One region of the Streptomyces sp. NPDC059010 genome, then DNA from elsewhere that is predicted to be linked to it. Evidence: riboswitches for the same ligand, from Rfam matches in the RefSeq annotation. Region 1 holds a riboswitch; the other holds the start of a gene.
What was found. A riboswitch is a leader RNA that binds a small molecule or an ion and turns the genes downstream of it on or off. The one in region 1 is predicted to bind S-adenosylmethionine.
Positions count from the first base shown of each region.

Region 2: it holds a riboswitch for S-adenosylmethionine, as region 1 does, so the genes downstream of both, ACFWYS_RS19560 (aminotransferase class V-fold PLP-dependent enzyme) here and thrC (threonine synthase) in region 1, are expected to answer to the same signal.

Region 1 covers NZ_JBHYJA010000026.1:38,091-44,858, forward strand. Annotated here, with positions in the region: gene ACFWYS_RS26805 (trehalose-6-phosphate synthase) at 1-812, opposite strand, end outside; gene ACFWYS_RS26810 (glucosyl-3-phosphoglycerate synthase) at 932-1,876, opposite strand; SAM riboswitch class I at 2,005-2,151, shown strand; gene thrC (threonine synthase) at 2,170-3,456, shown strand; gene ACFWYS_RS26820 (ubiquitin-like small modifier protein 1) at 3,568-3,843, shown strand; gene ACFWYS_RS26825 (cold-shock protein) at 4,303-4,509, shown strand; gene groL (chaperonin GroEL) at 4,856-6,478, shown strand; gene ACFWYS_RS26835 (hypothetical protein) at 6,630-6,768, shown strand, end outside.
Region 2 covers NZ_JBHYJA010000016.1:175,599-182,366, forward strand. Annotated here, with positions in the region: gene ACFWYS_RS19550 (SLC13 family permease) at 1-692, shown strand, start outside; gene ACFWYS_RS19555 (glycerate kinase) at 831-2,024, shown strand; gene ACFWYS_RS19560 (aminotransferase class V-fold PLP-dependent enzyme) at 1,979-3,346, opposite strand; SAM riboswitch class IV at 3,462-3,578, opposite strand; gene trpD (anthranilate phosphoribosyltransferase) at 3,652-4,716, opposite strand; gene ACFWYS_RS19570 (cytochrome bc complex cytochrome b subunit) at 4,858-6,492, opposite strand; gene ACFWYS_RS19575 (Rieske 2Fe-2S domain-containing protein) at 6,489-6,768, opposite strand, start outside.

The sequences.
Region 1 (6,768 bases):
GTGCCGATCTCGCCCCGCAGCACCGCCATCCGCTCGGCCACGTCGGCCTGGTGCGACCGCCTGCGCAGGAAGTCCGCGTCCGCCCCGAGCCCGTGCACCCCGATGCGGGTACCGCCGAGCCCGCCGGTGAACTGGGCACAGCACGCCTCGAAGGCGTCCGCCCACCGCCGGGTGAGGAATCCCAGCCGGTCCGCGCCGAGCATTCCCCGCAGCAGCTGCGAACGGATGTCGTCCGGCAGCATCCGGAAGTACTCCGGCGGCGCCCACGGCGTGTGCGAGAAGTGGCCGATCCGCAGGTCCGGGCGCAGCTCACGGAGCATCCCCGGCACCAGACACAGGTGGTAGTCCTGCACCAGCACCGCCGCCCCCGGCGCCGCCTGCCCGGCCAGCGCCTCGGCGAAGGCGCGGTTGTACGTCTCGTACGACGCCCACTGCCGCCGGAACTCCGCGTCGAAGACCGGCTCCAGCGGCGTCTGGTAGAGCATGTGGTGGACGAACCAGAGGACCGAGTTCGCGATGCCGTTGTACGCGTCCGCGTGCACGTCGGCCGGGATGGGCAGCATGCGCACGCCCTCCTCGCCCGCCCCGCGCCGGACCGCCTCGCGGTCGCCGTCGGAGAGCGCCGAGCACACCCAGAGCGCGCCCGCGTCCGGCCCGATGGCAGACAGTCCGGAGACGACTCCGCCGCCGCCCCTCTTGGAGTGCAGCGAGCCGTCCTCGCGCACGGCGTACGAGACCGGGCCGCGGTTCGACGCGACCAGCACCTTGGCGGCAGCGTCCTGCGTACCCCGAGCATCCTGCGTGGCAGCCATACGCCTCAACCTAGCCCGGCCCTGAAACGCTCAAACGTACGGTTCCGCTCACCGGGGGCCTCCTCTACGCCCTGTATACGGCCGGTTTCCCACGTTTACCCGGCCGTCCCCCCGACCCGCTACGCGACCTTCCGTGCCGCGTACTCGGCGATCTCCACCATCGGCGGACGTTCCTCGGTGTCCACGGAGTAGGTACGCGGCTCGAAACCGTCCTCGCCCCGTTCGAACTGGGTCAGCGACGGCCGGACCAGATGCCCGCGGGCCAGCCGCAGCTGGGCCGTGCGGTAGATCGCGGCCGACATCCGGCCGAGCGCCTGCCCGTCCTGGTGCCGGTGCTTGCGCACCCCCACGTCCACCTGGGCCAGCGCGTCCAGACCCACCAGATGCAGTGCGTCGACCAGCATGCCCAGCTCGACGCCGTATCCGACGGGGAACGGGAGCTGTTCCAGCAGGCTGCGGCGGGCCGCGTACTCGCCGCCCAGCGGCTGCACGAATCCGGCCAGCTGCGGCCAGTGCATGTTCAGCAGCGGGCGGGCCATCAGCTCGGTGACCCGTCCGCCCTGTCCGGCGGCGGCGCCGAGCGGGCGGTCGTACATCGCCTTGACCAGGTCGACCCCGGGGTCGGTGAGCAGCGGGCCGACGATGCCGGAGACGAAGTCGGAGGAGAACTCCTTCAGGTCGGCGTCGATGAAACAGACGATGTCCCCGGTCGTGACGAGCAGCGAGCGCCACAGGACCTCGCCCTTGCCGGGCACGGCCGGGACGCGGGGGAGGATCTCGTCGCGGTGCACCACCCGCGCCCCGGCCGCGGCGGCCACCTCGGAGGTACGGTCGGTGGATCCGGAGTCGACGACCACGATCTCGTCGACCAGCGGAACCTGGTGCATGAGGTCGTGACGGATGACGGCCACGATGTCGCCGACCGTCTCCTCCTCGTTGAGCGCGGGCAGCACGACGGAGACCGACTGGCCGGTGCGTTGTTTGGCAGCGAGAATCTGATGCAGCGGGCGATCGGTGACGGACCAGGAGCGGGTGCTCAGCCAGCGCTCGACTTCTTCCAGCACGTAGGCGGCTCCTCACGTGTGTCTCGCGGTTCGGACGACTATCTCAACTGTCCTGGCCTTCGGTTACAGTCTTGAGCAACGTCGGTGACCATCGCATGTCCGAGGTCATTGAACTGACAACCGAATACCGCTCATCCAGAGGGGCAGAGGGATACGGCCCGATGAAGCCCCGGCAACCCTCCAGCCGGTCTTTCCACGTCGTTGTGGTGAGGCTCCCGGCTAGGGAAGGTGCCAAATCCGTCTCACGGCGAGATGCGTCGTGAGGAAGATGAGGAGAAAGGGCCTCGCCTCACATGGCTGTGCAGACTGTTGCAAGCAGCACCGACTCCACCGTAGACCTCGGTCCCGCCGCGGCGCTCTCCTGTCGCGAGTGCGGTCACCGGGTACCCCTCGGCCCGGTCTTCGCGTGCCAGGAGTGTTTCGGCCCGCTGGAGATCGCCTACGACTTCTCGGCCTACGACACCGAGGAGCTCCGTAAGCGGATCGAAGCGGGACCCGCGAACATCTGGCGTTACGCGCCCCTGCTGCCCGTCCCCGCCGACGTGGCGACCAAGCCGAACATCAACCCCGGCTGGACCAAGCTCGTCCAGGCCGACAACCTCGCGCGTGAGCTGGGCGTCGACACCGGCAAGCTGTTCATCAAGGACGACTCCGGCAACCCGACGCACTCCTTCAAGGACCGGGTGGTCGCCCAGGCCCTGGAGGCGGCGCGGGCCTTCGGCTTCACCACGCTGTCCTGCTCGTCCACCGGCAACCTGGCGGGTGCGGTCGGCGCCGCGGCCGCCCGCGCCGGCTTCCGCTCCTGTGTGTTCATCCCGCACGACCTGGAGCAGGGCAAGGTCGTCATGGCCGCGGTGTACGGCGGCGAGCTCGTCGGCATCGAGGGCAACTACGACGATGTGAACCGTTTCTGCTCCGAGCTGATCGGCGACCCGGCCGGCGAGGGCTGGGGCTTCGTCAACGTCAACCTGCGGCCGTACTACGCCGAGGGCTCCAAGACCCTGGCGTACGAGATCTGCGAGCAGCTCGGCTGGCAGATCCCGGACCAGCTGGTCGTCCCGATCGCGTCCGGCTCGCAGCTCACGAAGATCGACAAGGGTCTGCAGGAGCTGATCAAGCTCGGGCTCGTCGAGGACAAGCCGTACAAGATCTTCGGTGCGCAGGCCGAGGGCTGCTCGCCGGTGTCGACCGCCTTCAAGGCCGGCCACGACGTGGTCCGCCCGCAGAAGCCGAACACCATCGCCAAGTCGCTGGCGATCGGCAACCCGGCCGACGGCCCGTATGTCCTGGACATCGCGCGGCGTACGGGTGGTTCGGTGGAGGACGTCAACGACGAGCAGGTCGTCGACGCCATCAAGATCCTGGCCCGCACCGAGGGCATCTTCGCCGAGACGGCGGGTGGCGTGACGGTGGGCGTGGCGAAGAAGCTCATCGAGAACGGCGTGCTCGACCCCGCCAAGACCACCGTCGTCCTGAACACCGGCGACGGCCTCAAGACCCTCGACGCGGTGGCCGGCACCGGCCTCACCGCCACGATTCGTCCCAACCTGGACTCGTTCCGCGAGGCCGGCCTCGCGTAGCTGTTCTTCGTCTGCGGGCCGGTGGGGGCTGGTCGCGCCCACGCGGCGGTAGCCGCACATTGAACACAGCCCCGCGCCCCTGAGGGCGACTAGCTGACCGGAGGTCACAAAGTGAGCGTTACTGTCCGCATCCCCACCATCCTGCGCACCTACACCGGCGGGCAGGCCGAGGTCGCCGCCGAGGGCGCCACCCTCGCCGATGTCATCTCCGACCTGGAGAAGAACCACACCGGGATCGCCGCCCGGGTGCTCGACGACCAGGGCAAGCTGCGCCGGTTCGTCAATGTGTACGTCAATGACGATGACGTCCGCTTCGAGCAGGGGCTTGAGACGGCGACGCCGGACGGTGCCGGTGTCTCCATCATTCCGGCTGTCGCAGGTGGCTGAGCTGGACAGAATGACCGATCATTACCATCGGTAACAGCGGTCACCGAGAGTTCACTGAATTGCCCCCTCCGTGAGAGAAGCGGAGGGGGCAATTCTGTGTGGTTGAGCGAGGTACAGTTGGGGAACGCGTCGCCGATCCACGGGTCGGTAACCCTTGATTGGCCTTTGATTTCTGCCGCGAGCCCGACAAGAAGTAGCCAAAGTGTGCGGGTTTTTTGCGGCTTTTGTTCCCTTTGCCGGGCCCGACTTGACCTGAAGTCAGGGGAATTGTCCCCACATTCCCGACCGGTCGTGCCCGGATTTCTCGTCCGATTGACCTGTTGCAGACGGCAGTTGGGCAGATACATTCAGCCGCGGTCGACGCGTTCCGGCGCACGCCCCCGACCGATGGGGGGTGAGGTCTGACCCGGATCCGCGAAGTGTGGATCTGTGCAAGGGCCAGTAATAGGGGAGTTAGGCATGGCTCAGGGCACCGTCAAGTGGTTCAACGCGGAGAAGGGGTACGGCTTCATCGCGGTCGACGGTGGTGCGGATGTTTTCGTCCACTACAGCGCGATCCAGATGGACGGGTACCGCACCCTGGAAGAGGGCCAGCGAGTCGATTTCGAGATCTCGCAGGGTCAGAAGGGGCCGCAGGCGGACATGGTCCGGCTGGCGACCAGCTGAAGCACGCGTCGACTTAAAGCAGCGACGTTCTTCTTCGAAGGGCCCGCACCTCCCGGGGTGCGGGCCCTTCGCCGTGCCCCGGTAGGGCGATCCCCGAGACCCCCCGGAGGGCCCGATCCCCGAGACCCCCCCAGGGGGGCCGATCGCCGAGAGCTGCTTGCACTCTCATGGGTCGAGTGCTAATCATTGGCGTTAGCACTCTGAAGGTGAGAGTGACAACGAAGGACCGGGTCGGTGAGGCCCGCAGGCCGGGTGGGGCAGAGAACCACAGGGCATGCGAGCCGTCCGTCGCGGGCGCGGGCGCGGTCCGAAGGAATCACCCCCAGTCCTGGAGGGACCACTTCACATGGCCAAGATCATCGCGTTCGACGAGGAGGCGCGGCGCGGCCTTGAGCGCGGTATGAACCAGCTCGCCGACGCCGTCAAGGTCACCCTCGGCCCCAAGGGCCGCAACGTCGTCCTTGAGAAGAAGTGGGGCGCTCCCACGATCACCAACGATGGTGTGTCCATCGCCAAGGAGATCGAGCTGGAGGACCCGTACGAGAAGATCGGCGCCGAGCTGGTCAAGGAAGTCGCCAAGAAGACGGACGACGTCGCCGGTGACGGTACGACCACCGCGACCGTGCTCGCCCAGGCCCTGGTCAAGGAGGGCCTGCGCAACGTAGCCGCCGGCGCCAACCCGATGGCCCTCAAGCGCGGTATCGAGCGCGCCGTCGAGGCCGTCTCCGCCGCCCTGCTGGAGCAGGCGAAGGACGTCGAGACCAAGGAGCAGATCGCCTCCACGGCCTCCATCTCCGCCGCCGACACCCAGATCGGCGAGCTCATCGCCGAGGCCATGGACAAGGTCGGCAAGGAAGGCGTCATCACCGTCGAGGAGTCCCAGACCTTCGGTCTGGAGCTGGAGCTCACCGAGGGTATGCGCTTCGACAAGGGCTACATCTCGGCGTACTTCGCCACCGACATGGAGCGGATGGAGGCGTCGCTCGACGACCCGTACATCCTGATCGCCAACTCCAAGATCGGCTCCGTCAAGGACCTGCTCCCGCTCCTGGAGAAGGTCATGCAGTCGGGCAAGCCGCTGCTGATCATCGCCGAGGACGTCGAGGGCGAGGCCCTGTCGACCCTGGTCGTCAACAAGATCCGCGGCACCTTCAAGTCCGTCGCCGTCAAGGCCCCGGGCTTCGGTGACCGCCGCAAGGCCATGCTCGGCGACATCGCCATCCTCACGGGCGGCGAGGTCATCTCCGAGGAGGTCGGCCTCAAGCTGGAGAACGCGACCCTGGACCTCCTGGGCCGCGCCCGCAAGGTCGTCATCACCAAGGACGAGACCACCATCGTCGACGGTGCCGGTTCCTCGGACCAGGTCAACGGCCGTGTGAACCAGATCCGCGCCGAGATCGAGAACAGCGACTCGGACTACGACCGCGAGAAGCTGCAGGAGCGCCTGGCGAAGCTCGCCGGCGGTGTCGCGGTCATCAAGGCCGGTGCCGCCACCGAGGTGGAGCTCAAGGAGCGCAAGCACCGCATCGAGGACGCCGTGCGCAACGCCAAGGCGGCCGTCGAGGAGGGCATCGTCGCCGGTGGTGGCGTGGCCCTGCTGCAGGCCTCCGGTGTCTTCGAGAAGCTGGAGCTGGAGGGTGACGAGGCGACCGGCGCTGCCGCCGTCAAGCTCGCCCTTGAGGCCCCGCTGAAGCAGATCGCCGTGAACGCCGGTCTTGAGGGCGGCGTCGTGGTGGAGAAGGTCCGCAACCTCACCCCGGGTCACGGTCTGAACGCCGCGACCGGTGAGTACGTCGACCTGGTCGCCGAGGGCATCATCGACCCGGCGAAGGTGACGCGTTCCGCGCTGCAGAACGCCGCGTCGATCGCCGCGCTGTTCCTTACCACCGAGGCCGTCATCGCCGACAAGCCGGAGAAGGCCGCCGCGCCCGCCGGTGGCGGTATGCCGGGCGGTGACATGGACTTCTGATCGACCCAGGGGCTTCGGCTCCGGTTGATCAACGTCCTTGCCGAGGGCGGCATCTCCTGTTGCGACATTCGCGACGGAGGTGCCGCCCTCGGGCGTTTCGGTCGGTCGAGTGAGGGGTCGAGTCATGGGTCGAGTGAGGGGAGCGGACTGAATGGGCCACGACGGGGCCATGCGGGAGGAGCCGGCCGAGCACCTCCGGTTCGCGGCTTACCTGCACGAGCTGGAGCAGGTCTCCGACGCGGCCGAGGCCGATCTTGTCAGCGCGGTCCTCACCGATCCCGACCTGACGA
Region 2 (6,768 bases), on a different contig from region 1:
CCGTGCACATCACCCCCGCGCAGATCCAGGAGCACAGCGACCACCCGGTCACCGGCCCCTGGTCGCAGGCCGAGAAGCGGTGTGCGCTGCTGCTCGGCACGGTCGTGATGCTGTGGTGCGGCGAGCCGCTGCACCGGGTGCCGCCCGCCGTCGTGGCACTGATCGGTGCGGTGGTGGCGGCTTCTCCGGTGCTCGGGACGGTGCATCTGAAGGACGCGCTGAAGACGGTTCCCTGGTCGTTGCTGCTGTTCATGGCCGCGACGATGGCGATGGGGGTGGCGCTCGCGGACTCCGGGGCGGCCGAGTGGCTGGTGGACGGGCTTCCCGGCGGCGTCAGCCCGGTGTTGTTCCTGGTCGTCGTGATCGCGATCAGTACGACGGCCCATCTGGTCCTGCAGTCCCGGTCGGCCCGTTCGTCGGTGCTGGTGCCGCTGGTGGTCGCTGCGGCGGTGGGGGCCGGGGTGAATCCGGTCGCGGCGGCGCTTGCGTCCACTGCGGCGGCGGGGTTCTGCCATACGCTGCCGGCCTCTGCGAAACCGGTGACTCTCTTTTCCGACCTTCCTGGGACGCCGACTTATACGCCGCGTGATCTGTTGCGGCTGGCCGCGGTGCTGGCTCCGTTGACCGCCGCGGTCGTTCTGTTGTTCGCCGTTGTCGTGTGGCCGGTGCTTGGCGTGCCGGTGACGCGATGACGGTGCCGCGTGTGTGTCGTCTTTCGTCTGCCGCGCCGTCGTGGCTGGTCGCGCCCACGCGGCGGAGCCGCATATGTCACAGCCCCGCGCCCCTGAAAGAAGGGCGTTGCCCTTCCCCTATCTGCTTAGGAGCCCCTGATGCTGACCCGCGTCGTCGTAGCCCCCAGTGGGTTCAAGGAGTCACTGTCCGCCCAAGCCGCCGCCGATGCCATTGCCGACGGGGTGCGGCGGGTGCTGCCGGAGGCCGTGCTCGACCTGATCCCACTGGTGGACGGGGGCGAGGGCACCGCCACCGCACTGGCCGCCGCGACCGGCGGACGGCTCGTCGCCCTGCCCGCCACGGGCCCGGTCGGCGAGCAGGTCGGTACGCACTTCGCGCTGCTCGGCTCCCAGGACACGGCGGTCGTGGAGATGGCCGCGGTGGCCGGGCTGTCCCTCGTGCCACGCGCCCTGCGAGACCCGGGGGCCACGACGACGTACGGCGTCGGCGAGCTGATCAGTGCCGCGCTCGACATGGGCGTACAGCGGATCCTGGTCGGCTGCGGTGACTCGGGGACGTCCGACGGGGGCGCGGGAGCCCTCCAGGCGCTCGGTGCCAGGCTGCTGGACGCCGATGGCTTCAAACTCCCCCACGGTGGGCGGGAGTTGACGCGGCTCGCCCGGATCGACCCGTCCGGCCTGGACCCGCGGCTGCGGGACGTCGAGCTGCTGGTCGCCTGCAACCCGTACAACGTGCTGTGCGGCGAGCGCGGTGTGGCCCGGGTCTTCGGGCCGCAGAAGGGGGCGACGCCCGCCCAGGTCGAACATCTGTCGGCGGGGCTTGAGACCTGGGCGGACGTCCTCACCCGGGATCTGGGGGCCGTGGGCACCGACCTGCGCCACGGCCCCGGCACCGGGGCCTCCGGCGGTCTGGGCGCGGGCCTCGCCGCGCTGGGCGCCCGTCTCCTCCCCCGCTTCGACGTGCTCCTCGACCACCTCGACCTGGACGCCCGCCTGGCCCGCGCCGATCTGGTCGTCACCGCCGAGGGCGCCCTGGACCACCAGACGCCCCGTGGGAAGGTGCCGGCCGAGGTGGCCCGCCGGGCCAAGCTGTACGGCCGCCCGGTGCTCGCGCTGGCGGGCACCCTCGGCGAGGGCGCGCACGACGTGCCGGGTGTGGACGCGTACAGCGGGATCCTGCCGGCGCCGATGGCCCTGGCGGAGGCCCTGGTGCGGGCCTCCGAACTCCTCACGGACGCCACCGAGCGCGCCCTGCGGATGATCCTGCTGGGCGCCCGGCTACCGGCTCACGCGGAGGTGTCCGGCACGCAACGGCCGTCCTCGGTGCGGTAGTTCCACCGGGCGCCGTCCGTGACGAGCTCCTTGACGGCGTTCACGAACCGCTCGACGTGCTCGTCCGGCGTACCGGCACCGAAGCTGACGCGGATGGCGTTGAGGGACTTCTCGCCGGGCGCCGCCTCCGGGGCACCGCACTCGCCCTGCGCCTGCGCGTCGCTGCCGAGCAGGGTGCGGACCAGCGGGTGGGCGCAGAACAGGCCGTCCCGTACCCCGATGCCGTACTCGGCGGAGAGGGCGGCGGCGAAGTGGGAGCTGTTCCAGCCGTCGACGACGAAGGAGATGACGCCGACGCGGGGGGCGTCATCGCCGAAGAGGGAGAGGATCCGGACCTCGGGAACCTCGGCGAGACCTTCCCGCACCCGCTCGATCAGGTACTGCTCACGGGCGACCAGGCTGTCGAAACCGGCCTCGGTCAGCGCCTTGCAGGCGGAGGCGATGGAGTACGCGCCGATGACGTTGGGCGACCCGGCCTCGTGCCGTGCGGCGCTCTCGTGCCACTCGACGTCCACTCCCCCGTCCTCGCGCCGCGACACCTTGCGGCTGGCGCCGCCGCCCGCGAGGTACGGCTCGGCCTCGCGCAGCCAGTCGGCGCGGCCGGCGAGGACGCCGGAGCCGAACGGGGCGTACAGCTTGTGGCCGGAGAAGGCGACCCAGTCGACGTCCAGGTCACGGACGCTCACCGGGTGGTGCGGGGCCAGCTGCGCGGCGTCCAGCACGATGCGGGCGCCGTGGGCATGGGCGGCTGCCGCGAGCTCCCGTACGGGCCACAGCTCGCCGGTGACGTTCGAGGCGCCGGTCACGCAGACCAGGGCCGGGCCGTGCGGGTCGCGGTCGGCGAGGGCGCGCTCCAGGGTCTCGACGGCCTGGCGGGGGGTGCGGGGCGCGTTGAGGCAGGTGACGCGGGCGTCGCGCCAGGGCAGCAGGGAGGCGTGGTGCTCGGTCTCGAAGACGAAGACCTGGCAGTCGGCCGGAAGGGTGGCGGCGAGGAGGTTCAGGGAGTCGGTGGTGGACCGGGTGAAGACGACCTGGTCGTCGTCCCGGCAGTCCAGGAACTCGGCGACGGTCCTGCGGGCGTTCTCGAACAGGTCGGTGGAGAGCTGGGAGAGGTACCCGGCGCCACGGTGGACGCTGCCGTAGTACGGCGCGTAGGCGGCCACGTCGTCCCAGACGCGCTGGAGGGCGGGGGCGCTGGCGGCGTAGTCGAGCGCGGCGTAGGTGACCTCGCCGCCGGTGACGAGCGGGACGGTGACATCACTGCCCAGAACGGGCAGCGGGGTGCAAAGGGACCGGTCGGCGGCAGCGGTGAAGACAGACATGGGGAACTCCCGTGAGAGGCATGCGAGTCGAACGCATGCAGAGAAGAGAAAAAGGGTGCGCGGAGGCGGGGCTCGGCGGCCCTATCGCATTCGCTTGCTCACGGAAATCTCCAAGGTCACGTGCTTGCCGCAGACCTCGCTGCCTACGGCCTGGTCCTCACCCGGGGCACCCCGCCACGGACGGAGGGTTGCCGGACAGTCGGCCGGGGCCTCATGACTGTCACTCATGACCTGATCGAGAACGTACGCGAAATGATCGTGGTCCCGCAACCCATGTCCGAATCGCGGGACCACATGCGTAGGGGTTACGCGTTGCTGGCTGCCACCCACCGGTCCAGCGTCCGCTTGGCCGCGCCGGAGTCGATCGCCTCCGCCGCCTTCGCCATCCCCGCCCGGATCTGCTCGGCGAGCGGGGCCCCCGTCGGGTTCAGCGCCACCAGTGCGGCGGCCGAGTTGAGCAGTACGGCGTCCCGTACGGGCCCCGTCTCGCCGTTCAGCAGGCGCAGCGCCACATCGGCGTTGTAGGACGCGTCGGCGCCCCGCAGCGCCTCCACCGGCACCAGCTCGATGCCGACGTCGCGCGGGTCGAAGGCCTCCTCGGTGACCTTGCCGTCGCGCACGACCCACACCCGGGAGGTGGCGGTCGTCGTCAGCTCGTCCAGGCCGTCGTCGCCACGGAACACCAGCGAGGAGTTGCCGCGCTCGGCGAAGACGCCGGCGACGATGGGTGCCATGCGCGGGTCGGCCACGCCGACCGCCTGGGCCCGTACCTTCGCCGGGTTGGTCAGCGGACCGAGCACGTTGAAGGTGGTCCGGATGCCCAACTGCCCGCGTGCGGCGGCCACATGGCGCAGTGCCGGATGGAACTTCACCGCGAAGCAGAAGGTGATCCCGGCCTCCTCGGCGACCTGGGCCACCCGCCCCACCGGCAGGTTCAGATTGACGCCCAGCTTCTCCAGCACGTCCGAGGCACCCGACGCCGAGGACGCCGCCCGGTTGCCGTGCTTGACGACCTTCGCGCCGGTGCCGGCGATGACGATCGCCGACATGGTGGAGATGTTGACGGTCTTCGCGCCGTCGCCGCCCGTGCCGACGATGTCGACGGTCGGCCCGGGCACCTCGATCACGTTGGCGTGCTCGTACATCGTGCGGACGAGCCCGGTGATCTCCTGCACCGTCTCGCCCTTGGCCCGCAGTGCCACCACGAATCCGGCGATCTGCGCGTCCGACGCCTCGCCGCGCATGATCAGGTCCATCGCCCACGCGGTGTCGTCGGCGGACAGGTCCCGGCCGTCCAGCAGGCCGTTCAGCAGCAGGGGCCAGGAGCGGCCCGCCGCGGTGTCGCCTCCAGCGGGGGTCACAGCGCTCATAAGCCGCTCCAGGATCAGGCGTCCCGCACTACGGGACGAGAGTCTCAACGAGGTCCACCCTATCCAGCCCCGGGGCACGGAGAAGGGCCCCGTCCGATGTACGGACGGGGCCCTTCTGCCGTGGCGTGGCGTGCGCAGCGATCAGTGGTGGCCGTGGCCGCTCGTGATCTCCTTGTACTCCTCGACGCTCGGCTTGGGGATCTGGCCGTCCTCGCCGAAGTAGGACTTGCTGAGCTTGGCGCGCAGCTTCTCGGTGGCCTTCACCTTGCGTTCGACACCGTTCTCGTCGACCGTCGGGCCGATCTCGGCCGGCTGGTACTGCTCGTGGGCGGTGAGCGTGTACAGCGCGTCCTGGCTGAGCGGCTCGTGGACCTCGATGAACTCACCGTGCGGCAGGCGCTTGATGATGCCCGACTCGCGGCCGTGCAGCACCTTGTCCTTGTCCCGGCGCTGCAGGCCGAGGCAGATCCGCTTGGTGACGATGAACGCGATGACCGGTCCGGCGAAGAAGGAGATCCGCACGAACCAGGTGATGGCGTTGAGGGACAGGTGGAAGTGGGTGGCCCACAGGTCGTTGCCACCACCGACCAGACCGATCATGTACACCGTGACCCAGGCGACGCCGAACGCGGTACGCGTCGGAGCGTTGCGCGGGCGGTCCAGGATGTGGTGCTCGCGCTTGTCGCCGGTGACCCAGGACTCGATGAACGGGTAGAGCGCGATGGCCATCAGCACCACGCCGAACAGGACCAGCGGGATGAACACACCGAGGATCAGCGTGTGACCCCAGAAGTTGACCTCCCAGCCCGGCATGTACCGGACCAGACCCTCGGCGAAGCCCATGTACCAGTCGGGCTGGGCGCCCGTGGACACCTGGTCCGGCCGGTAGGGGCCCATGGCCCAGATCGGGTTGATCTGGGCGACCGCCGCGATGGCCGCGATGACACCGAAGACCAGGAAGAAGAAGCCTCCGGCCTTGGCCATGTAGACCGGCAGCAGCGGCATGCCGACGACGTTCTTGTTGGACTTTCCGGGGCCCGCGAACTGCGTGTGCTTGTGGTAGAAGACCAGGATCAGGTGGCCGACCACCAGACCGAGCATGATGCCCGGCAGCAGCAGGATGTGGATCGAGTAGAAGCGGGCCACGAAGTCGACGCCCGGGAACTCGCCGCCGAAGAGGAAGAACGAGATGTACGTGCCGACGATCGGCATGGACAGGATCGCGCCCTCGGTGAAGCGGACACCGGTGCCGGAGAGCAGGTCGTCCGGGAGCGAGTAGCCGGTGAAACCGGTGAACATGCCCAGGACGAACAGCAGGAAGCCGAACAGCCAGTTGATCTCACGCGGCTTGCGGAACGCGCCCGTGAAGAACACGCGCATCATGTGCACGAACATGCCCGCGAGGAAGATCAGCGCGGCCCAGTGGTGGATCTGCCGGATGAGCAGACCACCGCGCACGTCGAAGGAGATGTGCAGCGTCGAGCTGAACGCCTCCGACATGAGCTGGCCCTGCAGCGGGACGTAGCTGCCGTGGTACTCCACCTCGTTCATCGACGGGTGGAAGAACAGCGTCAGATACACACCCGTGAGGATGATGATGATGAAGCTGTAGAGGCAGACCTCGCCCAACATGAACGACCAGTGGTCGGGGAAGATCTTGCGCATGTTGGCCTTGGCCAGGGAGTAGATCCCCAGTCGGCCGTCGGCCCAGTCGGCGACGCGCTCGCCGGCCGGTGCCTTTCCGCGAGAGCGGTCGGTGGTCTCTGTAGTGCTCATCCGCGCTCCCAGAATGCAGGACCGACGGGCTCTTCGAAGTCGCCGAGCGCCTCAAGGTAGCCCTCGTCGTTCACGCCGATACGCAGCTGCGGCAGGGCGTGACCGGCCGGGCCGAAGATCACTCGGGCACCGTCGGAGAGGTCGAAGGTGGACTGGTGACAGGGGCAGAGCACGTGGTGCGTCTGCTGCTCGTACAGGGAGATCGGGCAACCGACGTGGGTGCAGATCTTCGAGTACGCGACGATGCCCTCGTGCGACCACTCAAGCTCTTGCTTG